Regions from separate parts of the Janthinobacterium sp. GMG2 genome, predicted to be linked through region 2. Evidence: predicted binding sites of a transcription regulator. Region 2 holds the regulator's gene; each other region holds the start of a gene.
What was found. The regulator FNR, encoded in region 2, switches genes on or off when oxygen is low (the NO sensors DNR and NnrR bind a similar motif). The targets are predictions, from matches to a motif close to TTGATNNNNATCAA.
Positions count from the first base shown of each region.

Region 1: SKZ59_RS22760 (FliM/FliN family flagellar motor switch protein) is a predicted target of FNR. The motif match lies at 1,340-1,353, and genes of this name have one in related genera.
Region 3: SKZ59_RS05455 (universal stress protein) is a predicted target of FNR. The motif match lies at 7,159-7,172, and genes of this name have one in related genera.

Region 1 is NZ_JAXAWA010000007.1:83,934-93,536, reverse strand. It holds gene SKZ59_RS22765 (FliM/FliN family flagellar motor switch protein) at 1-293, opposite strand, end outside; gene SKZ59_RS22760 (FliM/FliN family flagellar motor switch protein) at 295-1,173, opposite strand; gene SKZ59_RS22755 (flagellar hook-basal body complex protein FliE) at 1,726-2,064, shown strand; gene fliF (flagellar basal-body MS-ring/collar protein FliF) at 2,125-3,858, shown strand; gene SKZ59_RS22745 (flagellar motor switch protein FliG) at 3,836-4,876, shown strand; gene fliH (flagellar assembly protein FliH) at 4,873-5,562, shown strand; gene fliI (flagellar protein export ATPase FliI) at 5,559-6,869, shown strand; gene SKZ59_RS22730 (flagellar export protein FliJ) at 6,878-7,315, shown strand; gene fliD (flagellar filament capping protein FliD) at 7,404-8,816, shown strand; gene fliS (flagellar export chaperone FliS) at 8,868-9,257, shown strand; gene SKZ59_RS22715 (hypothetical protein) at 9,325-9,567, shown strand; gene SKZ59_RS22710 (flagellar hook-length control protein FliK) at 9,564-9,603, shown strand, end outside.
Region 2 is NZ_JAXAWA010000003.1:61,864-71,466, forward strand. It holds gene ccoN (cytochrome-c oxidase, cbb3-type subunit I) at 1-1,255, shown strand, start outside; gene ccoO (cytochrome-c oxidase, cbb3-type subunit II) at 1,271-1,885, shown strand; gene SKZ59_RS12335 (cbb3-type cytochrome oxidase subunit 3) at 1,887-2,090, shown strand; gene ccoP (cytochrome-c oxidase, cbb3-type subunit III) at 2,083-3,003, shown strand; gene ccoG (cytochrome c oxidase accessory protein CcoG) at 3,008-4,390, shown strand; gene SKZ59_RS12350 (FixH family protein) at 4,445-4,969, shown strand; gene fnr (fumarate/nitrate reduction transcriptional regulator Fnr) at 4,973-5,731, opposite strand; gene SKZ59_RS12360 (response regulator) at 5,971-9,051, shown strand; gene SKZ59_RS12365 (TOBE domain-containing protein) at 9,053-9,603, opposite strand, start outside.
Region 3 is NZ_JAXAWA010000001.1:1,211,169-1,220,771, forward strand. It holds gene SKZ59_RS05415 (DUF4198 domain-containing protein) at 1-78, shown strand, start outside; gene SKZ59_RS05420 (FAD:protein FMN transferase) at 105-1,145, shown strand; gene SKZ59_RS05425 (sulfite reductase subunit alpha) at 1,157-2,521, shown strand; gene SKZ59_RS05430 (DUF2325 domain-containing protein) at 2,537-3,766, opposite strand; gene SKZ59_RS05435 (hypothetical protein) at 3,805-4,131, opposite strand; gene hemP (hemin uptake protein HemP) at 4,217-4,414, opposite strand; gene SKZ59_RS05445 (Crp/Fnr family transcriptional regulator) at 4,666-5,472, opposite strand; gene SKZ59_RS05450 (response regulator transcription factor) at 5,810-6,454, opposite strand; gene SKZ59_RS05455 (universal stress protein) at 6,610-7,077, opposite strand; gene SKZ59_RS05460 (protein phosphatase CheZ) at 7,545-8,402, shown strand; gene SKZ59_RS05465 (chemotaxis protein CheA) at 8,402-9,603, shown strand, end outside.

The DNA of each region.
Region 1 (9,603 bases), on a different contig from region 2:
ACCACTTCGGCACGGCCGATCGGTGTGCCGTTGACCTTGATCACCAGCGGTTCGCCGGCCAGCATGTCGAGTTCGATCACGCTTTCCGGGCCGATGGCCATCAACTCTTCCAGCGAGATGCGGGCCGAGCCCACTTCCAGGGTCAGAGTGACGGGAATCTTGCGCATCATTTGCGGAATGTCGCGGCGCGCGCGGGTGCTGGCCACGTCGGAGACGTCGCCCTGGTCGATGATCATGTCATCGCCCAGGTCTTCCAGCAGGGTTTCGCTCTGGTTGGTATCGGTGATATTCATATTATTCGACATCTTCAAATGAGGTTAAACAGAGCTTGCCCTTGTGTTCGGAAACAGCCGCTGTAAATAAACGGGAGTCGTCAAGCATGACGTCGGTACGGCTCAGGCTGACTGGAATCACGTCGCCCACGCGCAGGTCGAACAAGGCGCCCAGCTGCACCTGCTTGCTGACGAGCCGGCCTTCCAGGGTCACTTGCAGGCGCGAAGCGAGCGGGCGTACGCTGCCGCGCAAGGCTTTCTTCGCTTGCGCGCGCTCGGGCAGCAGGCCGCGCAGCACGTCGGCCATCAGGCGCTTGTCCAGCGAGAACCAGAACTGGCCGCTCTGCCCCGCTTCGACGTCGCTGAGCGCCACGGTGACGATCCAGCTGCCGCGTGCCGGATGCACGCCGGACTGCACGGCGACCTCGGCAGTGGTGTCGATGTCGCTGCTCTTGCCCAGGGTTTGCAGGTTCTTGTGGATGCGGGTGAACAAACTGTGGACCAACTGTTGTCCCAGCACCACAGCGAGGCGCTCTTCCGTTGCCGTCACGCGCACTTGCGCCGGATCGGGCAGCGCGCCCTTGGCGCCGGCACTACCGTAGCGATAGTTCAGCACGCTCAACAGTATCTGCCGTTCGAGCGCAAAGCCCGGCTGGCCGGCCGGCGTGGAAAAACTCAGCCAGCGGTTCACGCTGTCTTCGTTCTCCACGCGCGACAAGGTCACGGCGTCGATCTGGAAATTGCCCCAGTAGCGACGGCTCATCGGCTGGCGCAGGGCCACGGCCAGGTCGTCGCGCAGCTGTGCGCCGAATACATGCAGCAAATGGACAGGGCGTCCAAGCAGACAGGAATCGAGGACTTGATGGCGCACAGTTTGATCTGTCTTGGTAATGATTGTCATGTAGTGGTCATGTCGGTATTGCGGTGGCAGAACAAATTATACGGATCGCCCGAAATTAAATACAGCATCATCTTGGCCTTGCCGACAGGTCTGCAAGCAAACGATTGCGCATCGTATCGCATGCTCGATGGCTACGGTGCTGAACAATACATGAAAAAGCCAAATATTGCCATGTATCAATATTCCTTGAGGCAATCCTCTCTTTACTTTATAGTTGCCCCGAGGTAAGCTTATAGCGAGAAAATAGTGATTTGCAGTGCGCCATTCCGCTTACCTGATTCCGGTTTTTATGGCAGTTCCCAGCTCCTCTTATTGCCACCAGAAGAAACTTTTATCAGATAATCATTAGTTGTCATGGCCATGTAAATCATGTCGGCGCAGGTCTGCCGGGTTTGTTTGAATCTGCTGAGCGGATGGTGTGGCAACTGATAAAACTGATGGGCCCAATTGAAATCGGGCCGGGCAAGATGGCATTCAATGTAATGCCTGCCGGAATGGCAAACCAGTAATTTCTGATTGATACGTCACCGCATATTGAAAGTAGAGGGCAAGATGAGCAACGAACTCGCAGGTCTGATCAAGGCCGATCTGGCAGCACTGAGCAATGACGCGCGCGCCCTGGGCGCCAGCATCGCTCCCGCCGCCCAGTTCGGCGCACCGGAACAATCCGGCTTCTCGTTTGCGCAAAGCATGAAAGACGCCATCGGCAAGGTCAACGGCGACGACCGCCTGGCCGCGCAGAAAATGAGCGACGTCGACAGCGGCAAGAGCGACGACATGGTCGGCGCCATGCTGGCCAGCCAGGAAGCGAGCCTGTCCTTCTCCATGTTGATGCAAGTGCGCAACAAGGTCATGGGCGCTGTCGACGAACTCATCAAACTGCCTCTGTAATCTTCACGTCCTGATCCACGCCCAGCCTCCCAGCGAAAGTTACCCCAAGTGATTACCACCATGAAGTCCGCATTTGCGCGCTGGCGCCCTGGCGCCCAGCCCGCCATCCCGCCCGCCCTGCTGAAAAACCTGGTTCCCATCGTCGTGCTGGCCATCGGCATCACCACCATGGTGACCATGTACGCGTGGCGCGACCAGGCCAACTACAAGCCGGTGTTTGGCGCGCGCGAAAAAGTGGCCGTGACGGACATGATGGCCACCCTGGACGCCGAGCACATCCCCTACCGCCTGCATCCGGACAGCGGCCAGGTGCTGGTGCCCGACGCCATGCTGGGCAAGGTGCGCATGCTGCTCGCCTCGAAAGGCGTGACGGCGCAGCTGCCGGCCGGCCTGGAGCTGATGGACAAGAATGACCCGCTGGGCGTGTCGCAGTTCGTGCAGGACGTGCGCTTCCGCCGCGGCCTGGAAGGCGAGCTGGCGCAAAGCATCATGACGATGGACGCGATCGCTTCGGCGCGCGTCCATCTGTCGATTGCCAAGTCGACGTCGTTCGTCGCCAGCGATGGCGACAAATCGTCGGCCTCCGTCGTCGTGGCGCTGAAACCGGGCCGCACCCTGGCGCCGGAACAGATCGCCGCCGTCATCAACATGGTGGCCGGCAGCGTCGCCAGCCTGGCGCCTACGCGCGTGAGCCTGGTCGACCAGGGCGGCAACCTGCTGTCCTCGCACGTCGACCTGACGGACGGCTTCGACGCTTCGGCCGCCGGCAATGAAGGCGCGAAACGCTTCCAGGATGAGATCCGCCGCAACGTCACGGGCTTGCTGGGTCCCGTCATCGGCGAAGACAACTTCAAGCTCAGCGTGACGGCCGCCGTGAACAACGACCGCGTCGATGAAACGCTGGAAAAATACGGCGAAGCCCCGAAAGTGACGAGCGAGGCGATGCGCGAAGAGCAGGAACGCAACCGCACCGTGGCCGGCATTCCCGGCAGCCTGTCGAACCGTCCGCCAGCGGCCGCCGTGCCGGCACCGGCCGACGCCGCCGGCGCCGCACCGGCCGATGGCGCACCGAAGCCGTCCGACGATGGCACGGCCCGCAAGAACGCCACCACGCGCCAGTACGCGTATGACCGCAGCATCACGCAGATCAAGCGCAGCCGTGGCCGCCTGGAAAAACTCAGCGTCGCCGTCGTCCTCAACAGCGCCGCCGCACCGAATCCGAAAACAGGCTGGACCCCTGCAGAACTGGGCAATATCGAAAAAATGCTGACCAGCGGCCTGGGCATCAACGCCCAGCGCGGCGACAGCCTGAGCCTGACGGCGCTGGCCTTCCCTGCCAAGCCACCTGTCGCGCAATGGTGGGAAGAGCGCGACACCGTCGTCGATTTCAGCAGCTGGCTGCTGTACGCGCTGGGCGCCGTGCTCGGCTACTTCCTGATCTTGCGTCCGCTGCTGCGCCTGCTGACCTCGCGCCTGGCGCCGCCGCCACTGAAACAGCTCGATCCAGCCCTGGCGCTGGGCGGCAGCCCCGCCGCCGCCAGTGCCAATGGCGCAGCCGTTGCCGCCGCGCCGGCCCTGGGCGTGAACGGCAACCCGCTGGCGCTCGAAGGCGAGGCCGGCGCCGGCAACATGCCGGTCGTGCCGCTGCTGGAAAACTATGACTTGCCGCCGCCAGGCTCGGCGGTCGACGTGATGGTCGACCACCTGAAAGTGCTGGCGGAAAAAGAACCCGAGCGTGTCGCCGAAGTCGTCAAACAATGGATGCAGAAAAATGGCCGAACTCAACAACAGTAATCCCTCCGACGGCGCCGAATACGAAAGCGCCAGTCTGACCCCCGTGGAACAGGCCGCCATCGTGCTGCTGAGCATCGGCGAAGAACAGGCCGCCAACGTGCTGCGCTGCCTGTCGCGTGAAGAATTGCTGGAAGTCACGCAAGTGATGTCGCGCATGAGCGGCATCAAGGTCGAATCCGTGAAAACGGCCATGCAGACCTTCTTCGACGACTACCGCCAGCAAAGCGGCGTGCATGGCGCCTCGCGCAGCTACCTGAAGCGCTCGCTGGACATGGCGCTGGGCAGCGATATCGCGAATAGCGTGCTGAACAATATTTATGGCGATGCGATCCGCCCCAAAATGGCGCGCCTGCAGTGGGCCTCGCCGAAATGGCTGGCCGAATACATCGTCAACGAGCACGTGCAGATGCAAGCCGTGTTCCTGGCCTTTTTGCCACCCGCGCTGGCCGGCCAGATTCTCGACGCACTGCCCGTCGAAGGCCGCGACCTGGTCTTGTTGAACCTGGCGCGCCTGGACGAGATCGACCGCGACCTGCTGGTCGAGCTCGACGAACTGGTGGGCCGCTGCCTGGGCACGCTCGACACGCAAAGCACCAGCGTGGAAGGCATCCGCCAGGCGGCCGAGATCCTCAACCGCATGCCGGGCAACCGCGCCGCGCTGGTCGAACTGCTGCGCGCGCACGACCCGGACGTCGTCTCGGAAATCGAACTGAGCATGTACGACTTCCTGATCCTGGCCACGCAGAGCGATGTCACGCTCACGCGCATCCTGGAAGACGTGCCGATGGAACAATGGGCGATCGCCCTCAAGGGCGCGGAACCGTCGATCCGCGACGCCGTGCTGAAAACCATGCCGCGCCGCCAGGCACAGAGCTTCGAAGACATGATGCGCCGTTCCGGCCCCGTGCCGCTGTCGCGTATCGAACAGACGCGCCAGGAAATCATGGCCACCGTCAAGGGCCTCGCCGATGCGGGCGAGATCGAAGTGCAACTGTTTGCTGAAGCGGTGATCGAATGAAACACTTCCGCTCGTATCGTTTCCCGCCGCTGTCGCAATTCATCGCCGCCGGCCAGCGTGCCTCCAACGAGGACACGGATGGCCAGTGGCAGGCGTCCGTCTCGGAAGGTTTCGAGCAGGGCCAGCGCGACGGCTACGAAGTGGGCCTGATGCAAGGCCAGCAAGACGGCTACGACACCGGACGCAACGATGGCATGGCGCAGGGCCGCGAAGAAGGCCGCAATGAAACCCTGGTGGCGCTGGACCGCCTGGCCCGCCCCGTCGACGCCATCTTGCGCGACCTGAAAAAAGTACGCGCCGATTACCGCGAAGCGCAGCGCAAGGAAGTGGTCGACCTGGTGGCCAAGGTGGCGCGCCAGGTGATCCGCGCGGAACTGGCGCTGCAGCCGGTGCAATTGCTGGCCCTGGTCGACGAGACCCTGGCCTCGATGCCGCCCACGCGCGAGGAAATCGACGTCTTCCTCAATCCGGAAGAATTGAAACGCATCAGCGAACTCGATCCGAAGCGCGCCAAGCGCTGGAACCTGATCGCCGACGCGCGCCTCGACGCAGGCGAATGCCGCATCAAGGCGGGCGACAATGAAGTCGACGCGGGCTGCCATCAGCGCCTGTCGGCCTGCATGGAGCAGGTCAGCAGCCACCTGGCGCTGGCCGCCGAACACGCGGATCAAGGCGCGCCTGCATGATCGCCGACACGCTGCGCAGCTTCGAGATCGGCGATATCCCGGTCGCGACACCGACCGGCCGCCTGGTCGGCGCTTCCGGCCTGCTGCTGGAAAGCGCCGGCTGCCGTCTGCACACGGGCCAGCGTTGTCAAATTGAAACTGTGAACGGCGAGTGGCTCGACGCGCAAGTCGTCGGTTTCCGCGAAAAACTGTCTTACCTGATGCCGTTCAAGAAGGCGACGGGACTGACCACGGGCGCCAGGGTCCTACCCCTGCCCGACAAGGCCAGCCTGCAGATCGGCCCGTCGTGGCTGGGCCGCATGGTCAATGGCCTCGGCGAGCCGATCGACGACCTGGGCCGCCTCGGCGGCGAACACATCCTGGAAGTAACGCCACCGAAGGTCAATCCCCTGAAGAAACAACCGGTGGTCGAACCGCTCGACGTGGGCGTGCGGGCCATCAACAGCATGCTGACCCTGGGCAAGGGCCAGCGCGTGGGCCTGATGGCCGGTTCCGGCGTGGGCAAGAGCGTGCTGCTCGGCCTGATCACGCGCCAGACGGTGGCCGATGTCGTCGTCGTCGGCCTGATCGGCGAGCGGGGCCGCGAAGTGCGCGAATTCGTGGAAAAGTCGCTGGGCGCCGAAGGTCTCAAGAAGGCCGTGCTGGTGATCGCGCCGGCCGATGAATCGCCGCTGATGCGCATCATGGCAACCGAACTGTGCCACTCGATCGCCGCCCATTACCGCGACCAGGGCAAGCACGTGCTGCTGCTGGTCGATTCGCTGACGCGCTATGCGATGGCCTTGCGCGAAGTGGCGCTGGCCTTGGGCGAGCCGCCGGCCACGCGCGGCTATCCGCCGTCCGTCTTCTCGAACTTGCCGCAACTGGTGGAAAGCGCCGGCAATGGCGCCCACCCGGAAGGCAGCATGAGCGCCATCTACACGGTGCTGGCCGAAGGCGACGACCAGCAGGACCCGGTGGTCGACACGGCGCGCGCGATTCTCGACGGCCACATCGTGCTCACGCGCGAACTGGCCGAGCGGGGCCACTACCCCGCCATCGACATCGCCGCCTCGATCAGCCGCTGCATGGCGCAGGTGATCACGCCCACCCACATGCAGGCGTCGCGCGCGCTGAAAGCGTCGATGGCGCGCCATGCGCGCGTGCGCGATCTGATCCCGCTGGGCGCCTACGTGCCCGGCGCCGACCCGATCACCGACCGCGCCGTGCAGCTGCACGCGCCTATCGAAGCGTTCCTGTGCCAGGGCACCAAGGAAGAAGCGCCGATGGCGCCGTGCATCGAACAACTTGAACAGATCATGGGCTAGGAGCATACGTGAGCAACGCGCATACCATCCGCAACCTGACCACCCTGGTCGGCCTGCGCAGCACCGAAGTGGAACGCCTGCAAAGCGAAATGGCGGCGCAGACGGCCGTGCGCGAGCGCTACCAGAAAAACCTGGAGCGCCTGACGGGCCTGTACACGGATAGCGGCCCCAGCGGCGCCCTGCCCCTGGCCCTGTCCGTCAATTGCGGCAACTTCAAGCAAGCCGTCATGCAGATGGCCGACCAGCATCGTACCGACTTGCATTTGCACGAAGCCAACATGGCCGTTTCGCAACGCGCGCTGAATACGGCGTGGGCCAAGCGCGAGGTACTGGACCAGGTGCTGACACAAAAACAAAAGCATGTTGCAAACGAGCAACAACGTGTCGATGCCAAGCGACAAGACGAACTGGCGACGCAATTCTGGTTCCGCGGACAGGTAAAATGAGTTTGTGTAAGTTTCTTTCAGGAAAACTTCACGAAACGGGAATGGGGGTCGCCTTGTACCGGTATATCCCTTTATTCAGGAGTCTGGCATGGCAAACGTAATTACTGCACCGCAATACGATCCGATCGTCACCGCAAAAAATCTGGCGACCAAGTCGGTAGCGGCGCAACAGGCCGCCCTGGCTGCGCAGACCGCGCTGGCCAGCAATACCTCCAGCGCGCTGGGTAACCTGAAATCGGCCATCTCGGCATTCCAGCTGGCGATGTCGTCCATGACGTCCAGCAAATCCGTGCTGAGCCAGTCCGCCACCTTCAGCAATACCGCGTATGGCACGGGCACGGCCGGCATCAAGGCGGCGCCGGGCAGCTACGCATTCTTTGTGGAACAACTGGCCACGGCCGGCCAGACTTCGTATGGCGGCTTGAGCAACACCATGCCTGCCAACGGCGGCGCCATGACCATCCGCATCGGCGACCCGCTGGCCGCCGTGACCGCCGACAACGCCTTCGACATCGACCTGGCCGCCGCCAACAAGGATGGCGACGCCTATTTGACGCCGCAGGAAATAGCCGCCGCCATCAATGGCAACAGCAAGAATAATGCGCGCGTCACCGCTTCCGTCATCAATATCGGTAACCAGGCGCAACTGGTGCTGACGTCGACGCTCACCGGCGCCGCGAATGCCGTCTCGATCGACACCAGCAGCGTGACGGATTCGGGGCTGCAGACAGCGCTGCAGAGCGACAAGAAAACCCTCGTCGAGCCCAAGGATGCCATCGTCTGGCTGGGCGCCCAGGGCACCGGCACCAAAATCACCCAGGCATCGAATACCTTCACCAACGTGCCCGACGTGAAAATGACGTTCACCAAGGCCATGAGCGCTGGCGAGAGCCCGGTCACCGTGACCGTCGGCACCGATAGCACGGGCACCATCGCCAATGTGCAAGCCTTCGTCGACGCCTACAACAAGCTGAAAAGCGTGATGGATGGCCTGGCCAGTCCCGGCAATCCGGAAAAGAACATCGCCGCCGGCCTCTTTGCCCACGACTCCGGCCTGAACGCCCTGCGCTCGAGCATGGGCGATGCCCTGCGCCTGAGCGTCGATGGCGTATCGCTGGTGGCGTATGGCATTACCGCCCAGCGCGACGGCACGATCAGCCTCAATACCGCCAAGCTGACGGCCAAGCTGGCGGACAATCCTGGCGGCCTGGACAAACTGTTCGGCAATAACAGCCTGTCGGCGCCAGCCGGCGTGCTCGGCGGTCTGGACAAGGTGCTGGGACAGTGGAGCAATGTCACCAAAGGCCAGATCACCCAACGCATGGCAGCGACGGACAAGTTGCAGAAAAGCCTGGCCCAGAGCAGCGAGCGCCTGACCAATCAGTACAACACGGCGTACAACCGCTTCCTGGACCAGTTTTCCCGCCTGCAGGTATTGCAAGAGCAAATGACGCGCAATTCCGACATGTTCGATGCCATGTTCGGCAACGACAAATCCTAAGGCGAGCGTGCCTGCAGCACCGCGCCACGTTAACATAGCGAGAAGATAACAATGTTGAACAATGAAGCTTACGGCAGCTACCACGCCGTCAACCTGGATTCCCAGACCGCCCGCGCCACACCGGTCGAGCTGGTACTGGTGCTGACGGACGGCCTGCTGGAAGAACTGGCGCGCGCGCGCGGGCACATCGTGGGCAAGCGCTACGAGCAAAAGGCCATCAGCCTGGACAAGTGCACGCAAATCATCAACGGTTTGTCGAGCTCGCTCGATTTCGACAATGGCGGCGAAGTGGTCGTCAACCTGGCGCGCCTGTACGACTATTGCGTGGCGCGCCTGTACACGGCCGGCATCAAGCTGGACCCTACCCTGATCGACGAAGTGACGACCTTGATGACGACCATCAAGCGCGGCTGGGTGGGCGTCCAGGCCAACAATGCCTAGGCGCGCGGCGCTGCAGCAGCTGAGCCGGCAATTGAGCGCGGCAGTCGCTCAGCCGGACTGGGATGCGATGGAAAAACTCTCGGCCAGCCTGGCGAAAAACATCCCGCTGCTGGCCGAACGTGGCGCATGGAATGCGCTGGAACAAACAGAATTGTTGCATTTGCGCAAAATTCACGCGCAAGCGGTTAAAATTTGCTCTGAGGAAAAAGAACGCCTGGGTCAACACCTGGGTGCATTACAGGCAAATAAGGAAGGTTGGGTCGCCTACGCCGCGCTCGGCGAATACGACTCGGACGGGAATCAAGCATGATCATGAACTTCAACAAGGCACCGGCCGCTCCGGCAC
Region 2 (9,603 bases):
CACGAATGCGGTGATTTTCGCCTTCGGCATCTGCGGCCTGTTCGCTACTTCGTACTACGTTGTACAACGCACCTGCCAGGTGCGCCTGTTTTCCGACAAACTGGCCGCCTTCACCTTCTGGGGCTGGCAAGCCGTGATCCTGTGCGCCGTCGTTACCTTGCCCATGGGCATGACGCGCGGCAAGGAATACGCGGAACTGGAATGGCCTATCGCCATCCTCATCGCCGTCGTCTGGATCGCCTACGCCATCGTGTTCTTCGGCACCCTGATCAAGCGCAAGGTCAAGCATATCTACGTGGCCAACTGGTTCTTCGGCGCCTACATCCTGGCCGTGACGATTTTGCACGTGGTCAATGGCGCCGTCATGCCAGCCTCGTTCACCAAGTCGTATTCCGCCTATGCGGGCGTGCAGGACGCCATGATCCAGTGGTGGTACGGCCATAACGCGGTGGGTTTCATCCTGACCGCCGGCTATCTGGGCATGGTCTACTACTTCATCCCGAAACAGGCCGAGCGCCCCGTGTACTCGTACCGTCTGTCGATCGTCCACTTCTGGGCGCTGATCTTCACCTACATGTGGGCGGGCCCGCATCACCTGCACTACACGGCATTGCCTGACTGGACGCAATCGATCGGCATGGTCTTCTCGCTGGTCCTGCTGGCGCCAAGCTGGGGCGGCATGATCAACGGCATCATGACCCTGTCGGGCGCCTGGCACAAGCTGCGCACCGACCCGATCCTGAAATTCATGATCGTCTCGCTGTCGTTCTACGGCATCGCCACCTTCGAAGGTCCGATGATGTCGATCAAGACCATCAACTCGCTGTCGCACTACACCGACTGGACCGTTGCCCACGTGCATGCGGGCGCTCTGGGCTGGGTGGGCTTCATCACCATGGGTTCGATCTACTACCTGCTGCCGCGCCTGGCTGGCCGCACGCAGATGCACAGCACGCGCCTGGTCGACGTGCACTTCTGGGTGGCCACCATCGGCATCGTGCTGTACATCGCCGCCATGTGGATCGCCGGCGTGATGCAGGGCTTGATGTGGCGCGCGGTCAATCCGGACGGCACCCTGACCTACACCTTTGTCGAGAGCGTGAAAGCGACGTATCCGTACTACGTGGTGCGCGTGGCCGGCGGCCTGCTGTACCTGTCGGGTATGTGCATCATGGGCTACAACACCTGGATGACCCTGCGCGGCAGCAAACTCCCCGTCGCCCGCATTCCGGAACTGAACGCGGCGCACGCCTGATAGGAGCAAAAGCAAATGAAATTTTCACATGCATGGATTGAGAAAAACCCCTGGCTGCTGATCGCCCTGGTCACGGTGGTGATCAGCATCGGCGGCGCCGTCGAGATCGTCCCCCTGTTCTTCCAGAAGAGCACGACGGAGCCGGTCGCCGGCCTGAAACCGTATTCGCCGCTGCGCCTGGCGGGCCGCGACATCTACGTGCGCGAAGGCTGCTACAACTGCCACTCGCAGATGGTGCGTCCGCTGCGCGCGGAAACGGAACGCTATGGCCACTATTCGGTCGCCGGCGAGTTCGTCTACGACCGTCCGTTCCAGTGGGGTTCCAAGCGCACGGGGCCCGACCTGGCCCGCGTGGGCGCCCGCTACAGCGATGAATGGCACCGCACGCACTTGAACAACCCGCGCGACGTGGTGCCCGAGTCGAACATGCCGTCCTACCCCTGGCTGGCGAAGACCAAGCTGGTGCCTGACGAGATCGTGCCGAAGATGCGCGCCCTGAAGCGCCTGGGCCAGCCGTACAGCGAGGAAGAAATCGCCGCCGGCCCCGCGCAGCTGCAGGACAAGACGGAAGAAGACGCCCTGGTCGCCTATCTGCAAGGCCTCGGTACATTAATCAAAACAAGGAATTAGCATGGCAATCGAAAACCTGTTTGACAGCGCCAGCAGCGTCATGACGGTGGTTTCCTTTACGACGTTCGTGGGCATCCTGTGGTGGACGTTCAGCCGCAGCAACAGCGACTTCGACGCGGCGGCACGCCTGCCGTTCGCCGACGACGCGCTCGACTATCCGGCCGAGGCCGAGATGAACCTGGCGAAGGAGCATAACCATGGCTGACTTTACCAATGGCTTCTGGAATATCTACATCATCGTGCTGTCCCTGCTGGGCATCATCGGCTGCGGCGTGCTGCTGTACTCGCAGTCGAAAGTGAAAGTGGTCGCCGGCGCCCCCGCCGACGGCACCACGGGCCACGTCTGGGACGAGGACTTGAAGGAACTCAATACGCCGATGCCGCGCTGGTGGATGTGGCTGTTCTACATCACCATCGTCTTCGCGCTGGCCTACCTGTTCCTGTATCCGGGCCTGGGCAATTATGCGGGAAGCCTGGGCTGGAAATCGACGGGCCAGTATGAGGAAGAGCTGAAGAAGGCGGAAGCCGACTACGGCCCCCTGTTCAACAAGTACCTGAGCCAGGACTTGAAGACGGTGGCCGCCGACCCGCAGGCGCAAGCCATCGGCCAGCGCCTGTTCCTGACCTACTGCGCGCAATGCCACGGTTCGGATGCGCGCGGCAACAAGGGCTTCCCCAACCTGACGGACAAGGACTGGCTGTATGGCGGCGAACCCGACATCATCAAGACCACCATCCTGCACGGCCGCAATGGGCAGATGCCACCGATGGGCGCCGCCCTCGGTTCCGAAAAGGACGTCGAGAACGTGGCCCATTATGTGCTCAGCCTGTCCGGTTCGACCTCGGATCCCGTCAAGTCGGTGCTGGGCAAGGCCAAGTTTGGCGCCTGCATGGCCTGTCACGGCGCCGATGCGAAGGGCAACCAGATGCTCGGCGCGCCGAATCTGACGGACAAGGTCTGGCTGTACGGCGGCAGCGCCGATACCATCATGGAAACCGTACGCAAGGGACGCAGCAACACCATGCCGGCCTTCAGCGATTTCCTCGGCGAGTCCAAGGTACACGTGCTGTCGGCGTATGTCTGGAGCCTGTCGAATCCTCAGACGCCCGTGAAATGATGTAATGGAACCTCAAGTCATCAAGATGTATGCGGCCCGCGAGCAGATCTACCCTCGCGAGGCCAAAGGACGCTACGCTACCTGGCGATGGGTATGCGTATGGCTTACCCAGCTCGCGTTCTACGGCTTGCCGTGGTTGACCTGGAATGGCAGGCAAGCCCTGCTGTTCGACTTGACCACGCGCAAGTTCTACATTTTCGGCGTCGTGCTGTGGCCCCAGGATTTCATCTATCTGGCGGCCCTGCTGATCATCTGTGCGTATTTGTTGTTCCTCGTCACGGCCATTGCCGGGCGGGTGTGGTGCGGGTTCTCTTGCCCGCAAACGGTATACACGGAAATTTTCCTGTGGGTCGAACGCCGCATCGAGGGCACGCGCAGCGCGCGCATGGCCCTCGACAAGCAGGGCCCGTCCGTGCGCAAGGCATTCAAGAAGACGGCCAAGCACCTGGTATGGGGCGCCATCGCCCTGTGGACGGGCTTTACCTTTGTCGGCTACTTCACGCCGATCAAGGAACTGGCGCAATCGGTGGTCACCTTGAATTTCGGTCCCTGGGAATGGTTCTGGGTCTTGTTCTACAGCCTGGCAACCTACGGCAACGCGGGCTGGCTGCGCGAGCAGGTGTGCAAATACATGTGCCCCTACGCGCGCTTCCAGAGCGCCATGTTCGACCAGGACACCCTGATCATCACCTACGATGCCAAGCGCGGCGAACCACGCGGCGCCATGAGCAAGAAGGCCGGCAACAACGACAAGCTGGGCGATTGCATCGACTGCACCCTGTGCGTGCAGGTGTGTCCGACCGGCATCGATATCCGCAACGGCCTGCAGTATGAATGCATCGGCTGCGCCGCCTGCGTCGATGCCTGCAACAGCGTGATGGACAAGGTCGAGCGGCCGCGTGGCCTGATACGCTACAGCACCGACCATGCGATGGAAAACAACTTCAATTCGAAGCAGATACGCCAGCGCGCCATGCGCCCGCGCGTCCTGATCTACACTTCCATCCTGGCCCTGATCATCATCGCCGTATGTACCTCGCTGGCCCTGCGCACGCCCCTGAAAATGGACGTGATCCGCGACCGCGGTTCGATGGGACGCGAAGTGGAAGACGGCATGATCGAAAACGTCTACCGCCTGCAGATCATGAACACGTCCGAGCAAAGCCAGCATTTCAAGATCAGCGCCTCCGGCTTGCCGGGCCTGACCTTGCTGACGCGCGAAGAAGTGACCTTGCAGCCGACGGAAACGCTGGGCTGGCCGATCCGCCTGCGCGTGCCGCACGGCGTGGGCGAGAAGGGGTCGAACAAGATTGCGATCGAATTGCAATCGCTGGACAACCCGTCGCTGCATGTGCGTGAAAGCGCGGTCTTCATCGTGCCGCGGTGATGCAGGAAGGCCGGTCCCCGCACGGGGGCTGGCCGTTTACAGAGGAGAAATACCATGTCCGACAGTCTGAAACTGCAGCCTCCCGTTGCACCGTGGTACAAGCATCGCTGGCCATGGCTGCTGATGATCGGTCCCGGCCTGTCCGTGGTCGTCGGCAGCTTCATGGGCTATATCGCGTTTACGCAGCCCGATGCGCTGGTGGTGGGCGATTATTACAAGCAGGGCAAGGCGATCAACCAGGATTTGAAGCGCGACACGATCGCCAGCGACCTGGCCATGGATACGAGCCTGGCGTACGACGTGGCGCAAGCGCGCCTGAGCGGTTCCGTGCACAGCTTCGGCAAGGCCTACCAGGGACCGCTGCAGCTGCACCTGGCGCATGCGACCCTGCCGGAAAAAGATATCAAGCTGCTGGTGCAGCCCGATGCGGCCGGCAATTTTTCGGTCGCGCTGCCGATGCTCGAGCGCAGCCGCTGGCAGGTGCTGGTGGAAAACGACAAGCGCGAGTGGCGCCTGTCCGGCATCTGGACCTGGCCCGTGCAGCGCAGCATCGCGCTGCATGCGGACGAAGAGCTATAAGCCTTACTTGCAGACGTCCGTGCCTGCCGTAATGGCTTTCAGCTTGGCTGGTTGCAGGATCTCGATCTCGCGGTTCGACACGCGCAGCCAGCCTTCCTTCTTAAATTTGGACAGCAGGCGGCTGACGCTCTCGATGGTCAGGCCCAGGTAGTTGCCGATTTCCTCGCGCGACATGCGTAGCTGGAATTTGCTGCTCGAATAGCCGCGCGCTTCATAGCGCGACGCCAGGTTGACGATGAAGGCGGCAAAACGCTGCGTCGCCTGCATATTGCCCAGCAACAGCATCACGCTTTGCTCGCGCGTGATTTCCTGGCTCATCATGCGGTGGAAATGCCGCAGCAGAGTCGGCATATTGCCCAGCAATTGTTCCAGGCTGGAAAACGGGATTTCACACACTTCGCTGTCTTCCAGCGCCACCGCATTACAGTGGTGGCGGTCGGCGCTGATGGCGTCCATGCCCAGCAGTTCGCCGGCCATCTGGAAGCCCGTCACCTGCTCTTCGCCGCCGGGATTGATCTGGTACGTCTTGAAGTGTCCCAGGCGGATCGCGTACAGGTTCTGGAACGAGTCGCCGATGCGGAACAGCGAGGCGCCGCGCACGATCTTGCGGCGGCGGCCGATGATCTGGTCCAGCCTGTCCATGTCGCCCATATCGAGGCCCATCGGCAGGCACAATTGATGCATGCTGCAGGTCGAGCATCGCGCACGCAACGCTTCCACGGTCACTGTGGGCAAGGTTGGAGTGAGTAGCGCTTCAGTCATGTCGGTACCTTTTAGAAAATGCAACAACAAGTTTACTGCATACAGGGTTGCCGTGTGCCAATTTCACCGCAATTTCGGCGAATAAACGACGTCCAGCCTTTAATTATATGGCAACATCGTCAAAAGCCCATGCGGGGAGGGTCATTTGCGCGGCGCCGCTTGCCAACTTGATGTATTGATAGGAAAATTCCTAACAGCATTATCTGCCGCCTGTGCCGCCCGGTACTGAAAAGGAAATCATGAAGCCTCTCGGCATCAAAGCAAAAGTCGCGCTGGCCACCAGCCTGACCTCGATCGCCATGATCGCGCTGGTCACCATGATACAGGTGCAGCACATGCGCGACGACTTCACCCGAGTACTGCTGAGCCAGCAGTCGTCCCTGATCAGCCGCACCGCTGCCGAGCTCGACGACAAGCTGGGCATGCTGCTGCAGATCGTCACCCTGACGGCCAGGCAGCAGCCGCCGGAACTGATGGCCCAGCCGGCCCAATTGCGCGAATACTATTCGCGCCGCTCGATGCTGGTGCTGTTCGACGACGTGCTGGTGCTCGATGCACATGGCGCCGTCGTGGCCGACATGCCGGAAGTGGCGGGGCGCACGGGCATCAACGTTGCCGAGCGCGAGTATTTCCAGACCGTGCTGCGCACGCGCCAGCCCATGATCACCGAGCCGATGCTCGGCAAGTCGAGCGGCATGCCCATCGTGCAGATGGTCGCGCCCGTGCTGGCCGCCGATGGCCAGGTGGCCGGCGTGGTGATCGGCGTGCTGCGCCTGTACAAGGACAACCTGCTGGGACGCCTGCGCTCGGAAAAGATCGGCAAGAGCGGCTATTACTTCATCCTCACGCGCGGCGCCGTGCCGCGCTACGTGCTGCATCCCGATACCAGCCGCTTGCTGCAGCCGCGCCAGCCGAGCGCCAACCTGACGACCACCCAGCTGCTGAAGGAAGATGGCGAAGGCAGCATGGTCAGCACCAACAGCCGCGGCATCACGGCCGTCAACAGCTTCAAGCGTTTGAAATCGGTGAACTGGCTGCTGGCTACCTCGCTGCCCGTCGCGGACGCCTTCGAACCGTTCGATGGCGTCCTGTACCGGCTGGTGCTGTGGAGCATCCTCGCTTCGCTGCTGGCCGCATTTGTTCTGGGCTGGGTCACCGTGCGCCTGCTGTCGCCGCTGGTGCGCCTGCGCAACACCCTGCTGGCCCTGCGCACCAGCGGCAGCCGTTTCACCCCCGTGCCGGTGCAGCAGCGCGACGAGATCGGCGAACTGACGGAGGCGTTCAACGGCCTGATGAGCGAGCGCGACCGTCTGCAGCAGGAACTCGAATCGCGCGCGGCCGAACTGGAGCAGGAACGCGACCGGGCCGAGGCCGCCAACCGCGCGAAGAGCGATTTCGTGGCCAACATGAGCCATGAAATCCGCACGCCCCTCAATGCCGTGCTGGGCATGGTGTATTTGCTGGGAAATACCAAGCTCGATACGGAACAGCGCAAGTATCTGACCATGGTGCGCGTGGCGGGCCAGTCGCTGCTGGGTATCCTCAACGACGTGCTCGATTATTCGAAGATCGAGGCGAGGCGCATGGAACTGTCGCCCGTCGAATTCGACCTCGACGAAGTCATGAATACCCTGGCCACGACGATGACGATGAATGCGGGCGAAAAGGAGCTGGAACTGGCCATCGCCGTCGAGCCCGACGTGCCGCGGCGCCTCGTGGGCGACGCCCAGCGCCTGCAGCAAATCCTCGTCAACCTGGCCGGCAACGCCATCAAGTTCACGGAGAACGGCGAAGTGGTGGTGGCCGTCAGCCTGGCCGAGAGCAGGAGCGAGAGCGGCCGCGCCTGGCTGCGCTTCGAAGTGCGCGACACGGGCATCGGCATGACGGAACTGCAGCAACAGCAGCTGTTTGCCGCGTTTTCGCAGGGCGACCAGAGCATCACGCGCCGCTTCGGCGGCACGGGCCTGGGCCTGGCCATCAGCAAGCAGCTGATCCACATGATGGGCGGCGACATCGCCGTCGCCAGCAGCGAAGGCAAGGGCAGCCGCTTCTGGTTCAGCGTGCCGTTCGAGATGCTGGCGCAGCCAGCCGAAACGCGGCGCACGCCGGCACTGGGCCAGCTGCGCCTGCTGGTGGCCGACGATAACCGCACCACGCGCGAACTGATCGTCAAGCTGATCGAGGCGTGGGGCTGGCTGGCCGACGAAGTCGATTCCGGCTTTGCCGCCATCGAACTGTACCGCGAACGCCTGGCGCAGCAGCAACCGTACGACGTGGTGCTGGCCGACTGGCACATGCCCGTCATGGACGGCCTGGCCACGGCCAAGGCCATCCGCCAGGCGGCCAGCGGCCAGCGCCAGCCCATCGTGGTGATGGTCAACGCCTTCGCCCGCAACCACCTCGAGGAAATTTCCAGCGCGGCCGAGGCCGACGTCGTGCTGATGAAACCGATCACGGGATCGAGCCTGTTCGATGCCCTGCACCAGGCACTGATCACCAAGAACGACGGCGGCGAGCAGCGCATCCTGCACCAGCCACTGGGCACGGAACTGGCCGGCGTGCATTTCCTGCTGGTGGAAGACAATCATTTGAACCAGGCCGTGGCGCGCGGCATCCTCGAACACATGGGCGCCACCCTCGACGTGGTGGGCGACGGCTTGCAAGCCGTGGAACGGCTGCGCACGGAAGCGCTGCGCTACGACATCGTGCTGATGGACATGCAGATGCCCGTCATGGACGGTTTCAGCGCCACCCACATCATCCGCACGGAGCTGCGCCTGAGCCTGCCCGTGATCGCCATGACGGCCGGCGTGCTGGCGTCCGAGCGCGAGCGCTGCATGACGGCCGGCATCAGCGACTTCATCGCCAAGCCCGTGGTGGTGGAAGAGATGATGGAAGTCATCCTGCGCCACCTGCCCAAGCGCCCGCCAGTGCAGACGGCCGAGCCCGTACGCGTCGCCGATGAAGAGGTGTTTTCCATGGCGCCGCTGATGCGCGTGATGGGACGTGACGCGAAGGGGCGCGGTGTACTGCGGCGCATGGTCGAAGACGCGCTGAACAAGGGCATGACGCCCGTACGCGACGCGGAAACAGCATTGCAGGCAGGCCGCCACAGCGACGTGGCGCGTATCCTGCACAGCGTGCGCGGCTCCGTCGGCACCCTGGGCACGAAACGCCTGATCCGCGCCGCGTTCGCCACCGAGGAAGCCATCGACGCTGGCCGCCTGGACGAAGTCCCAAGCCTGCTGGCGCACACGGCGCAGGAGCTGGAACTGGCGCTGGCGGCGGCGGCGGATTGGTTGTCGCGGTTGAAGGATTAATTTACGCGGGTACGCCCAGAATCACGCTGGACGCCTTGAACATCGCCGTCACGCTGCCGCCAAGTTCGATACCCAGGTCCGTGCTGCTCTGGTTGGTGATGATGGCGGCGATCGTGCCGCCGCGCGGCAAGTCCAGCACCACTTCCGTGTTGACGGCGCCCGTCTGCACGCGCGTGACCGTGCCGGCCAGCTGGTTGCGGGCGGAAAAGCGCGCGCCTTCGCTATCGGCCACGAGGATGATGGACGAAGCCTTGATCAGCGCAAACGCTTCCGCGCCCGGCACCAGGCCCAGGCTTGCGCTGCTGCCCTGCGTGACGATGGCCACGATGTGCTGGCCGCCGGGCAATTCCAGGGTGACTTCGTCATTGACGGCACCCTGTTTCAGTTCGGCCACCTTGCCCAGGAATTGATTACGCGCCGTCGTTTTCATGGCCATTCTCCGTATGAGTAAAAGATCGTCGGCGATGCCTTCGGCCTGACTGCCCAGCTGGCGCAGGTAGCGGGCATGCTCGCGTTCGATGATGCGGAAATTGTCGACCAGCTGGCGTCCCC
Region 3 (9,603 bases), on a different contig from region 2:
GCCGTGGCCGGCCAGCCGCCGGTGATGCCCGAGCGCCGCATGACGTACGCGGCCACCGTGGAAGTGCTGCCGCAGTAAGCGGCGGCATCCTCACGAGAGCGCCGATGCGCCGGGTCCTGCTGCCGCAGCATATTTCCGATCAGGCCGCGCCGCGCGGCGCCGCGATCCGGGACTTGCGCGGCTTGTCCATGGGCACCAGCTGGTCGGTGCGCCTGCTCGAGTCCGCCATGCCGGGACGCGCGGGCAGCGCCGACTTGCAGCAGGGCTTGCAGCAGCAGCTGGACCTGGTCGTCGCGCAAATGAGCCACTGGAACGACGAGTCCGACCTGGGCCGCTTCAACCGGGCCGGGCCAGGCAGCTGGCACAGCCTGCCCGCCGCGTTTTGCGAGGTGCTGGGCTTTGCCATGCACGTGTCGCAAGCGTCGGGCGGTGCGTACGACCCGTGCGCGGGCGCCCTCGTCAATCTGTGGGGCTTCGGTCCCCGCCATCGCTACGATGAACCGGGCTTTTTGCCGCCGAAAGGCGATAGCGTGGCGCTGCTGCTGGCGCAAGGCCAGCGCCGCCGCCTGGAGCTGGACTTGCCGGCCCGCCGCGCGCGCCAGCCGGGCGGCTTGCAGCTCGATTTGTCCGCCATCGCCAAGGGCTATGGCGTGGACCGCCTGGCCCGCTACCTGGACAGCCAGGGCATCCACCATTACCTGGTCGAAGTCGGTGGCGAGCTGCGCGGCGCCGGCAGCAAGCCCGACGGCCAGCCGTGGTGGGTCATGCTGGAACAGGTCGATGGCGCCGCCGATAGTGCCGATCATGCGCAGCATCCGGCGGAAATGCTGCTGGCGCTGCACGGCTTGTCCGTGGCGACGTCGGGCGACTACCGGCGTTTCTTCGAGGACGGCACGGTGCGTTTCTCGCACACGATCGATCCGCGCAGCGGCATGCCGATCGCCAATCAACTCGCTTCCGTCACCGTCGTGCACGAGCAATGCATGGCGGCCGACGCCTGGTCGACGGCCCTGACCGTGCTGGGTGTCGAGGCCGGCATGGCGCTGGCGGAAGAGCAGGGCCTGGCCGCGCGCTTCCTGCAGCGCGACGGCCACGGCTACCACGAAACGCTGAGCAGCCACATGCTGGCCATGCTCGACGAATGAACGATTAATCCATGATTTTTACGCAAGATACGACGCGGCTGGCCTTGCTGGCCGCCCTGTCCCTCAGTTATGCGGGCGTGTGCCTGGCGCCCTGGCTGCGCGCGCGCGCCAAGCGCCGCACGTCCGACGCGGCCAAGGCGGCGCTGGCCAACAGCCGTCCCTGGCTCGTGGCGTATGCGAGCCAGACGGGCAATGCCGAGGAACTGGCCACGCAAACGGCGCAGAGCCTGCAGCTGGCCGGCATCCCCGTGCGCCTGTGTGCGCTGGCGGAAGTGACAGCCGCTGATCTGCAACAGGCGGAACGGGCCTTGTTCCTGGTCAGCACGTATGGCGAAGGCGACGCGCCCGACAATGCGGCTGCCTTCATGGGCCGATTGATGACGGGTGAGATTGCGCTGCCGCAATTGCACTATGCCGTGCTGGCCCTGGGCGACCGCAGCTATGGCCAGTTCTGCGGTTTCGGCCGCTCGCTCGATGCCTGGCTGGCGGCGCAGGGTGCGTCGCGTCTGTTCGAGCGCATCGAAGTCGACCGCAGCGCCAGCGCCGCCATCGAGCAATGGTTCCAACACCTGAGCCACCTGGCCGGCACCAGCGACGCACCGGACTGGAGCGCGCCCGCGTTTGGCGACTGGCGGCTGACGCAGCGGCGCCACCTCAACCCTGGCAGCGCCGGCGGCGCCATTTATCACGTGGAACTGGCGCCCGTGGCCGGCGCCTTGCCGGAGTGGCAGTCGGGCGACCTGGTGCAGGTGACGGCGCCCGCCGACCCATCGCAGCCGCGCGAATATTCGATCGCCTCGATCCCGCGCGATGGCGGCGTGCACTTGCTGGTGCGCCAGCATGCGCATCCCGATGGCAGCCTGGGCCTGGCCTCGGGCTGGCTCACGGCGCAGGCCAAGGTCGGCGACGTGGTGCAGCTGCGTTTGCGCCAGCACCGGCGTTTCCGTCTGGAAGACAATGCTCAGCGGCCATTGATTTTGATCGGCAACGGCAGCGGCATCGCCGGCTTGCGCGGACATTTGAAAAGCCGCGTGCTGGCAGGGCAGCGGCGCAACTGGCTGATCTTTGGCGAACGCCATGTGGCCCACGATTTCCATTATCGCGAAGAAATTGAAGGCTGGCACGCCAGCGGCGACTTGCCGCGCCTGGACCTGGCGTTTTCGCGCGACCAGGCGGAGCGGACCTACGTGCAGGACCGCCTGCGCGGCAATGCCGATGAGGTCAAGCTGTGGCTGGAGCAGGGCGCGGCCATCTATATTTGCGGCAGCCTGGCCGGCATGGCGGGCGGCGTCGACCAGGCGCTGCAAGAGATCCTGGGCCGGCCCGCGCTCGATGCGCTGGCAGCTGAAGGGCGCTACCGGCGCGACGTGTATTAATACGGAGGGGACTGCTTACGGCTGGATATCGGCCAGCGGCGCCGTGTCCATGTCGCCGCTCACTTCCTGCAAGCCGCGCGCCAGGCTGGAGATGCTGGGGTTGTCGATGAAGACGCAGCGTTTGCCCGTGCGCTTGCAATAATCCTTCACGCGCCAGTAGGCGCTGTGGCTGATGCAGCCCGTCTGGCAAATCACCAAGTCGGCCGCCGCCAGGCTCGAGTCGAGCAGGTTGGCATTGTCTTCCAGGCCCCCGTCGTGGTGGGCGAACTGCGCGCCCACTCGCTCGATCAGGGCGCGGTAGGTGGCGACATTGCCGCTGCGTCCGCCCACGCACAAGACGCTTTGGTCGACGAGGCGGATCGGCATTTTGAGCTTGCCGCTGGTCGGCACTTCCAGCTTCGGCGCCGGTGGCGGCGCGACAGCGGCCGGGCGCGGCTGGGCCTGTTTCAATTCCGCGATTTGCTGGCGCAATTCCTTTTCGCGCTCATCCATTTGCGCCAGGCGTTCGACCAGGCGCGTGCGCGATTCCAGCGCGGGGATGGCGGCCTGCAATTGCGCCAGTTCCGCGCGCAAGCCGTCGATCACGCTATCCTTGCCGATGGCCTCGGCACGCGTGCGCAGCAGCACGGCTTCCTGGCGTTCCAGCTCGCCCGTCTTTTCCATCAGTGCTGCCTGGCTGCGTTGTTGCAGCTTGGCCAGTTCCTGTGTCAGGCGCGCGTTTTCTTCCTGCAAGGCCGTAAATTTACCCATGTCGGCGCGCACGCAGGCGCCGGCCTGGTGCTGGATCATGTGCAGGTCGCGGCACATCTGCTCTTCCAGCTCGGCATCGCAGCGCGGGTGCGTCAGGCCGGCCCAGAAAGCGCCCGACACGTCGCCGTTGGCGACGGCCGTGCGCCACAGTTGCGCTACCTGCTCCGTGGTCTTGGCGCCGCGAAAGCGCAGGATCACGGGAGCGTAGCGGCGTTCGAGTTCCTTTTGCAGCGCTTCGGACAGGCGGTTGCGCGCGCCGCATTCCGTCACGGCGCCCACGTGCACTTCGTAGTCGTCGGCCAGCACGCGTCCGCCCGTCATCTTGCCCACCAGCTTGCGCAGGTAGCCCAATGGCAGGCCCACGCCGACCAGCGGGCAATGGCAGGTGTGCGACAGTTCCCACAGCCTGCGGCGGCGCGAAGCGAGCGCGGCCGTTTCCGTGTCGGCGTGGGCGCAATTGCTGATGACGGGCAGGGACTGGTCTTTGTCACACATGGCGGTATCCTGTTGGGCGGTGGAGATGTTGAAGAGAACTATTGCGGCAGGGGTGAAGCGGGGCGTCTGGCGCTCAGCATGCGTGCCAGGCGATCCAGCAAGGTGGTCTTCGGCGGCACGGGCTGGTGCAGCGCCACCAGGGCGGCCCATTGCTGCGACAGTTGCTGGCAAGTTGCTTGCAGCACGGGACTCAGGCCGGGCGAGCCGGCCAGCGCTTGCAGATGGCGTTCGATGACACCGGCCAGTTTCTCGCAGGGACTGCCCGCATGGTAGTGCGACATCAGGTGCAGCACGGCCGAGAGCAGCAATTCAGGCTGTTGGCCTTGCGGGGAAGAAAACATCGGGGAAGGTCGGTCGTGCGCCATCAAACACTCCTGTGCGGTGGTTTGGCTGGCTGCGCGCACGGGGCGCGACTGGCTGGCGAGTGTGGTGACTGGCTGCCGTGCTGCTTCAGGCAGTCAGGATCAGCTTGTTCAATTGGGTGACGCGCAGGCGATAGATCTTGCCGCTGTGTTCAATCTCCACTTCGCGGCCCTGCTGCAACAGGGCTTCGCTGGTGATGCGGCGCGCCGGCTGGGCCATGCTGACGGGAGGACGGACGTGGGCAGTAGCGGCATCCTGGATCAAGGCTGGTTTTGAGCTTTGCATGTTGGGCTTTCTTTATCTCAGTTGAGAATGATTCGTATTTGCATTATTGTTGAATGTGGCCCGAAAAGCAAGGCTTATTTGTGCGGAACCTGCGCTTTTTTATGGCAGCGCGACGCCTTGGCCGACGAGGTCGTTCAAAGGCGGCCGCTGGCGCGGCGTGGAGGGGCGGTGGCGGCAAAAAAGACCCGGCAAGGCGGTGCGCGCCTTGGCCGGGTCAAGCCTGTGCCAAGCTGGAAGAAAGCGGGATGGCGTTAAATCGTGGCCAGCAATTGGGCCGAGGCGGCCGCCGCAGCGGTGGTGTCGGCCTTGAGCTTGGCGGCGGCCAGCTGCTTGGCGCGCGAGCGCGAAGGCGGCAGGCGGCGCAGGGTTTTCAGGGCGTCAGGATCCTTGATGCCGATGGTGCGCTGGTCAACCGAGATCAGGCCGATTTCATTGAAGGCGGACAGGGTGCGGCTCACCGTTTCCAGGGTCAGGCCCAGGTAGCTGCCGATTTCATGGCGCGTCATGCGCAGGTTGAACAGTTTGCTCGAGTAACCCATCTGCGCGAAGCGGTCGGCCAGCGAGACGAGGAAGCGCGCCACGCGGGCTTCGGCGCTCAAGGCGCCCAGCATGCCGATCATCGCCTGTTCGCGCACCAGTTCGCGGCTCATCACGCCGTACATGACGTTTTCCAGTTCCAGGTGAACACGTCCCAGCGCCGTCAGCTTCTTGAACGGCAGCAGGATCAGGTCGCAGTCGGACAGGGCCACCGCTTCCGAGGAGTAATGGCGCGAGTGGATGCCGTCGACGCCCAGCATGTCGCCCTTCATGGGAAAGCTCAGTACTTGTTCATTGCCGAATTCATCGATGAGCACGGTTTTCAGGAAGCCCGAATTGACGATGTACAAGGTGTCGAACGGCTGGCCGATGGTGTGCACGCGCTGGCCCGTCTTGAATTGCACGTGCTGGAACAGCAGTTCGTCGGCGGCGATGGTGCAGGCGCTGGAGATATGCAGCAGGTCGCACACCTCCTTCAGGTTCGACCAGAGCCGCCCCTGGCGCTGGCGCCCTGCTTCCATCGGAGAGGAGGGGGCCAGCGATGGGGAGGCGGCGCGGGTTTCGGGCGTTTGCGTGGACAGCATGTTCATCTCCTGGTGACAGGTAGTTCAGAGTTGAATAACAGGGTGCGCAGGACGGCGGGCAGGGAAGGGGCGGCGCGCGTCCAGGCAGGTAAAGCTCAATTCGCTGACGACTTGCTGTGTGATGAAATAACTTCCCAGCAACTTGATTACTGGTTTCAGTATGCCAACAACCGTATCCAATTAATATCAGCAGTGGCTGAATATGGCAGTAGGAGCTGTGGTAGGTGAGGTAGGATTGTTCCTACTGTCGACGCGCGGGCGCGCGCCGCCGTGCTCAAGTCTTGAAGGGGGATAAGAGGCGGTGCGCCACGGCGTACTGGACCATTTCCGACAGCGAACTCATGCCCATCTTTTGCATGATGCGCGTCTTGTGCGTACTCACCGTCTTGACGCTCAGGTGCAGATTGTTGGCGATTTCCGTGATCGACTTGCCCGCCACCAGCAGGGAAAAGACTTCGAACTCGCGGTCCGACAACTGTTTGTGCAGCAAGCTTTCATTCGGCATCATGATGTTGAGCACGAGCTGCTCCGCCACCTCGGCGCTGATATACGGACGTCCCGACGCCACCTTGTGGATGGCGCCCACGAGCTGGGTGCCCGCGCTTTCCTTGGTCAGATAGCCTTGCGCGCCGGCGCGGATGGCGCGCACCGCATATTGTTCTTCCTCGTGCATGGTGAGGATCAGGATGGCCAGCTTCGGCGCCTCGCTGCGGATTTGCCGGATCAGGTCGACGCCGCTGCGGCCCGGCATCGACAGGTCGAGCAGCAGCAGGTCGAAGCCGCCCTGGCGTACGTGGTTGAGTACTTCAAAGCCGTCGATGGCTTCACCCACGATATCGATGTCCGGCGCGCCGTCAAGGATGCGCTTCAATCCTTCTCGCATGATGGTGTGGTCGTCGGCAATCACAATACGTATCATAGGCGGGCAATCTGGAGGCGTGAAATCTGCTCTGTCCGTCACCGGACAATCAAATGTTGAGAAACGAGAAACGTTGCCATTTTAACTGACGCGGCCGAAAATTTGCCTTTTTCTTAATGTGCCGGCAACGGCGGTCTCCGTGGTCATGTGACCCCTTATTCCGACGGTGGTTCCTTGATCAGCCTATGCACGAGTACCGGCAGTTTTGAGTGCGACAGCACCTTGTTGGTGACGCTGCCCAGCAGCAATTGCCCCCAGCCGCTGCGGCCATGCGAGCCCATGAAAATCAGGTCGCAATGCTGCAATTGCGCCACTTCCACGATTTTCAGGGCGGGGCTGTCGGAAAAGGCCGTCAAGCCCGTCGCTTCCAGGCCCCGCTTGGCGGCCGCGTCGAGGATGGGCTGCCAGTGGTCGGCGCCCGCTTTGCGCATGGCGATGCGGTACTCCTCCTCGCTGGGGTAGCTTGGCGGAATGATCTCGATGTATACCGGGTACTGGTATTCGGGCGCCACGTACACGGCAAGGATGTCGGCGTGCATCTGTTCGGCAAAGGCAACGCCGGCACAGGCCGTCAAGTTGGAGACGGCGGAGCCGTCCGTGGCGATCAGAATTTTCTTATACATGGCAGATCCTTTGACGGTGACTGAGCGCGCGCAACGCCTCTTATTGTAGACGCGGCGGCAGCATTGTATTCATGTAAAGACTTGATAATTATCAACACAACTGCACCTTCAGTATAGACAACATTGGCAGAAAGATCGTGTTTTAGCTGCAACGCTGTCCATACTGCGCTGTTGCGCGGGCGTCCGGAAGCAGGATTTGTTGTACTGCGCGTGGTCTTGCACGCACGCCAATGGTAGTATTTCAAAATACAACAGCAGGAACACTTATTTCCTGGTGGAAAAGCTCTTGTGGACCAGCTTTGCACCAGGAAGCGCGTTTTGAGATTTACCAACAGGGCGGCGCCCTGCTACACTCGCACCATCGCAGCGGTATTGCCTCAAATCATCTTAATCGAGAAATTGTGGGTATCAGTCTGTAAAACGCACAGTTCAGGCGGAATTTTGACAAATTATGGAGAAGCAGGGATATGACCAACGCCGCTGATGATTTCGACGCATTATTCGATGAAGTATCTGCGCAAAGTGCGGCCGCGGCTCAGCCCGCGCCTGCCGCCGCGCCCGCTCCCGCCGTGATTGCGGATGACGATTTCGACGCGCTGTTCGACTCCGTGTCGGCCAGCGCCGCCGTGCCGGCAGCCGCCGTGGCAGAAACGCCGGCCGCGCCGGAAGCGGCGCCCGTGGCCAGCGCCGATGCGCCTGGCGACGCGGCCGATCCCGTCGACCAGTCCGACAAGCCGATGTTCGAGCGCCTGGGCGGCATCGTGCGCCTGCTGCACGATTCGCTGCGCGAACTGGGCTACGACAAGGCGTTGACGGAAGCGTCGTCGCAGATCGTCGACGCCCAGGACCGCCTGGAATACGTCGCCACCCTGACCGAACAGGCAGCCAACAAGGTTCTGAACACGCTCGACGAAGGCATGCCGGCGCAAGATGTGCTGTCGAAGAAGGCCAAGGACATGGACAGCCGCTGGACGGCCCTGTTCGATGGCAAGCTGAGCCTGGAAGAATTCAAGGCCCTGGCCGGCGATTCGCGCCAGTTCGCGCAAGCCGTTTCCGAAGCAACGGAAGCGGAAAAAGCGCGCTTGCTGGAAATCATGATGGCGCAGGACTTCCAGGACATCACGGGCCAGCTGATCAAAAAAGTGGTCAACATCACCAAGACGGTGGAAAACGAACTGGCCCAGCTGCTGCGCGACAACGCGCCGGCCGAAGTGCGCGAGAAACTGGCGCAAAAGCCGGTGCCGCTGATGCAGGGCCCGTCTGTGCCGTCGGTGGCGCTGGACCAGGATAATGTAGACGACCTTCTTGCGGATTTGGGATTCTAATGGACGATATGCTCAAGGATTTCGTCGTTGAGGCGATGGATCTTGCGGTTAATGTTGAAGAGCACTTGTTGCGCCTCGAGCGCGATCCTGACAACAAGGAAACACTGAATGCCGTGTTTCGTTCCTTCCACACCATCAAGGGCGGCGCCGGCTTCATGGGCTTGCCCGCGCTGGTGGCGGCCTGCCATCTGACGGAAAACCTGTTCGATGCCTTGCGCACGGGCGCCGCGCCCGTGACCCCGATCGCCATCGAGGCGGCGCTGCAAGCGTCCGGTTTCGTCGCCGACCAGCTGACGGAGCTGGCCAATGGCGCCGCGCCGGAAAGCTTGCCGGCCATGCCGGAAGAGCTGGAACACATCCTGACAAACGCCATCGAAGGCAAGGGCATGGACGCGCCTGCGCCAGCTGCCGCCGTGGCGGAAGTGGCCGCGCCCGTTGCCGAGGTTGCCGAAGTTGTTGTGGCCGCGCCGACCGCTGCCGTTGCCACAGCCGGCGCCGATGGCCTGGACTGGGAAGCCATGTACAACGCCGTCGTTCCAGAGGGTAGTCGTGTCGCAGCCGCGCCCGTGTCCGCCGCCGCTGCGCCTGCCGCCGTGGCCGCAGCAGCACCTGCCGCCGCTGCCGCCAAACCGGCCGCCAAGGCCTGGGATGGCGCCGAACGGCGCGAAGAGCGTCCGGAAGTACGCCATGCCGCTCCTGTCAAGGAAGACAGCATCCGCGTCGACGCCGTCAAGCTCGACGCGCTGCTGGAAGTGGCCGGCGAATCCGTGCAGGCCGCCAACCAGGCTGCCGTGCTGCTCGAACGCTTGCTGCAATTCAAATTCGAAGGCCAGGCCGCCACCCTGATGGCGACCTTGGCGGAAACCCTGGAACGCGCCTCGCGCTACTCGACGGAACTGCAGCGGGCCACCCTGGCCACGCGCATGCAGCCCGTCGGCCGCCTGTTCCAGAAATTCCCTCGCCTGGTGCGCGAACTGGCGAAAGACCTGGGCAAGGATGTCGAGCTGACCATCGAAGGCGCGGAGACGGAAGTCGACCGCGTCGTCGTGGACAGCCTGTACGATCCGCTCGTGCACATGCTGCGCAACTCGCTCGACCATGGCGTCGAATCGCCGGAAGCGCGCCTGGCTGCCGGCAAGCCCGCCAAATCGTATATTTCGCTGAAAGCCTGGCAGGAAGCGAACAGCGTCATGATCGTGCT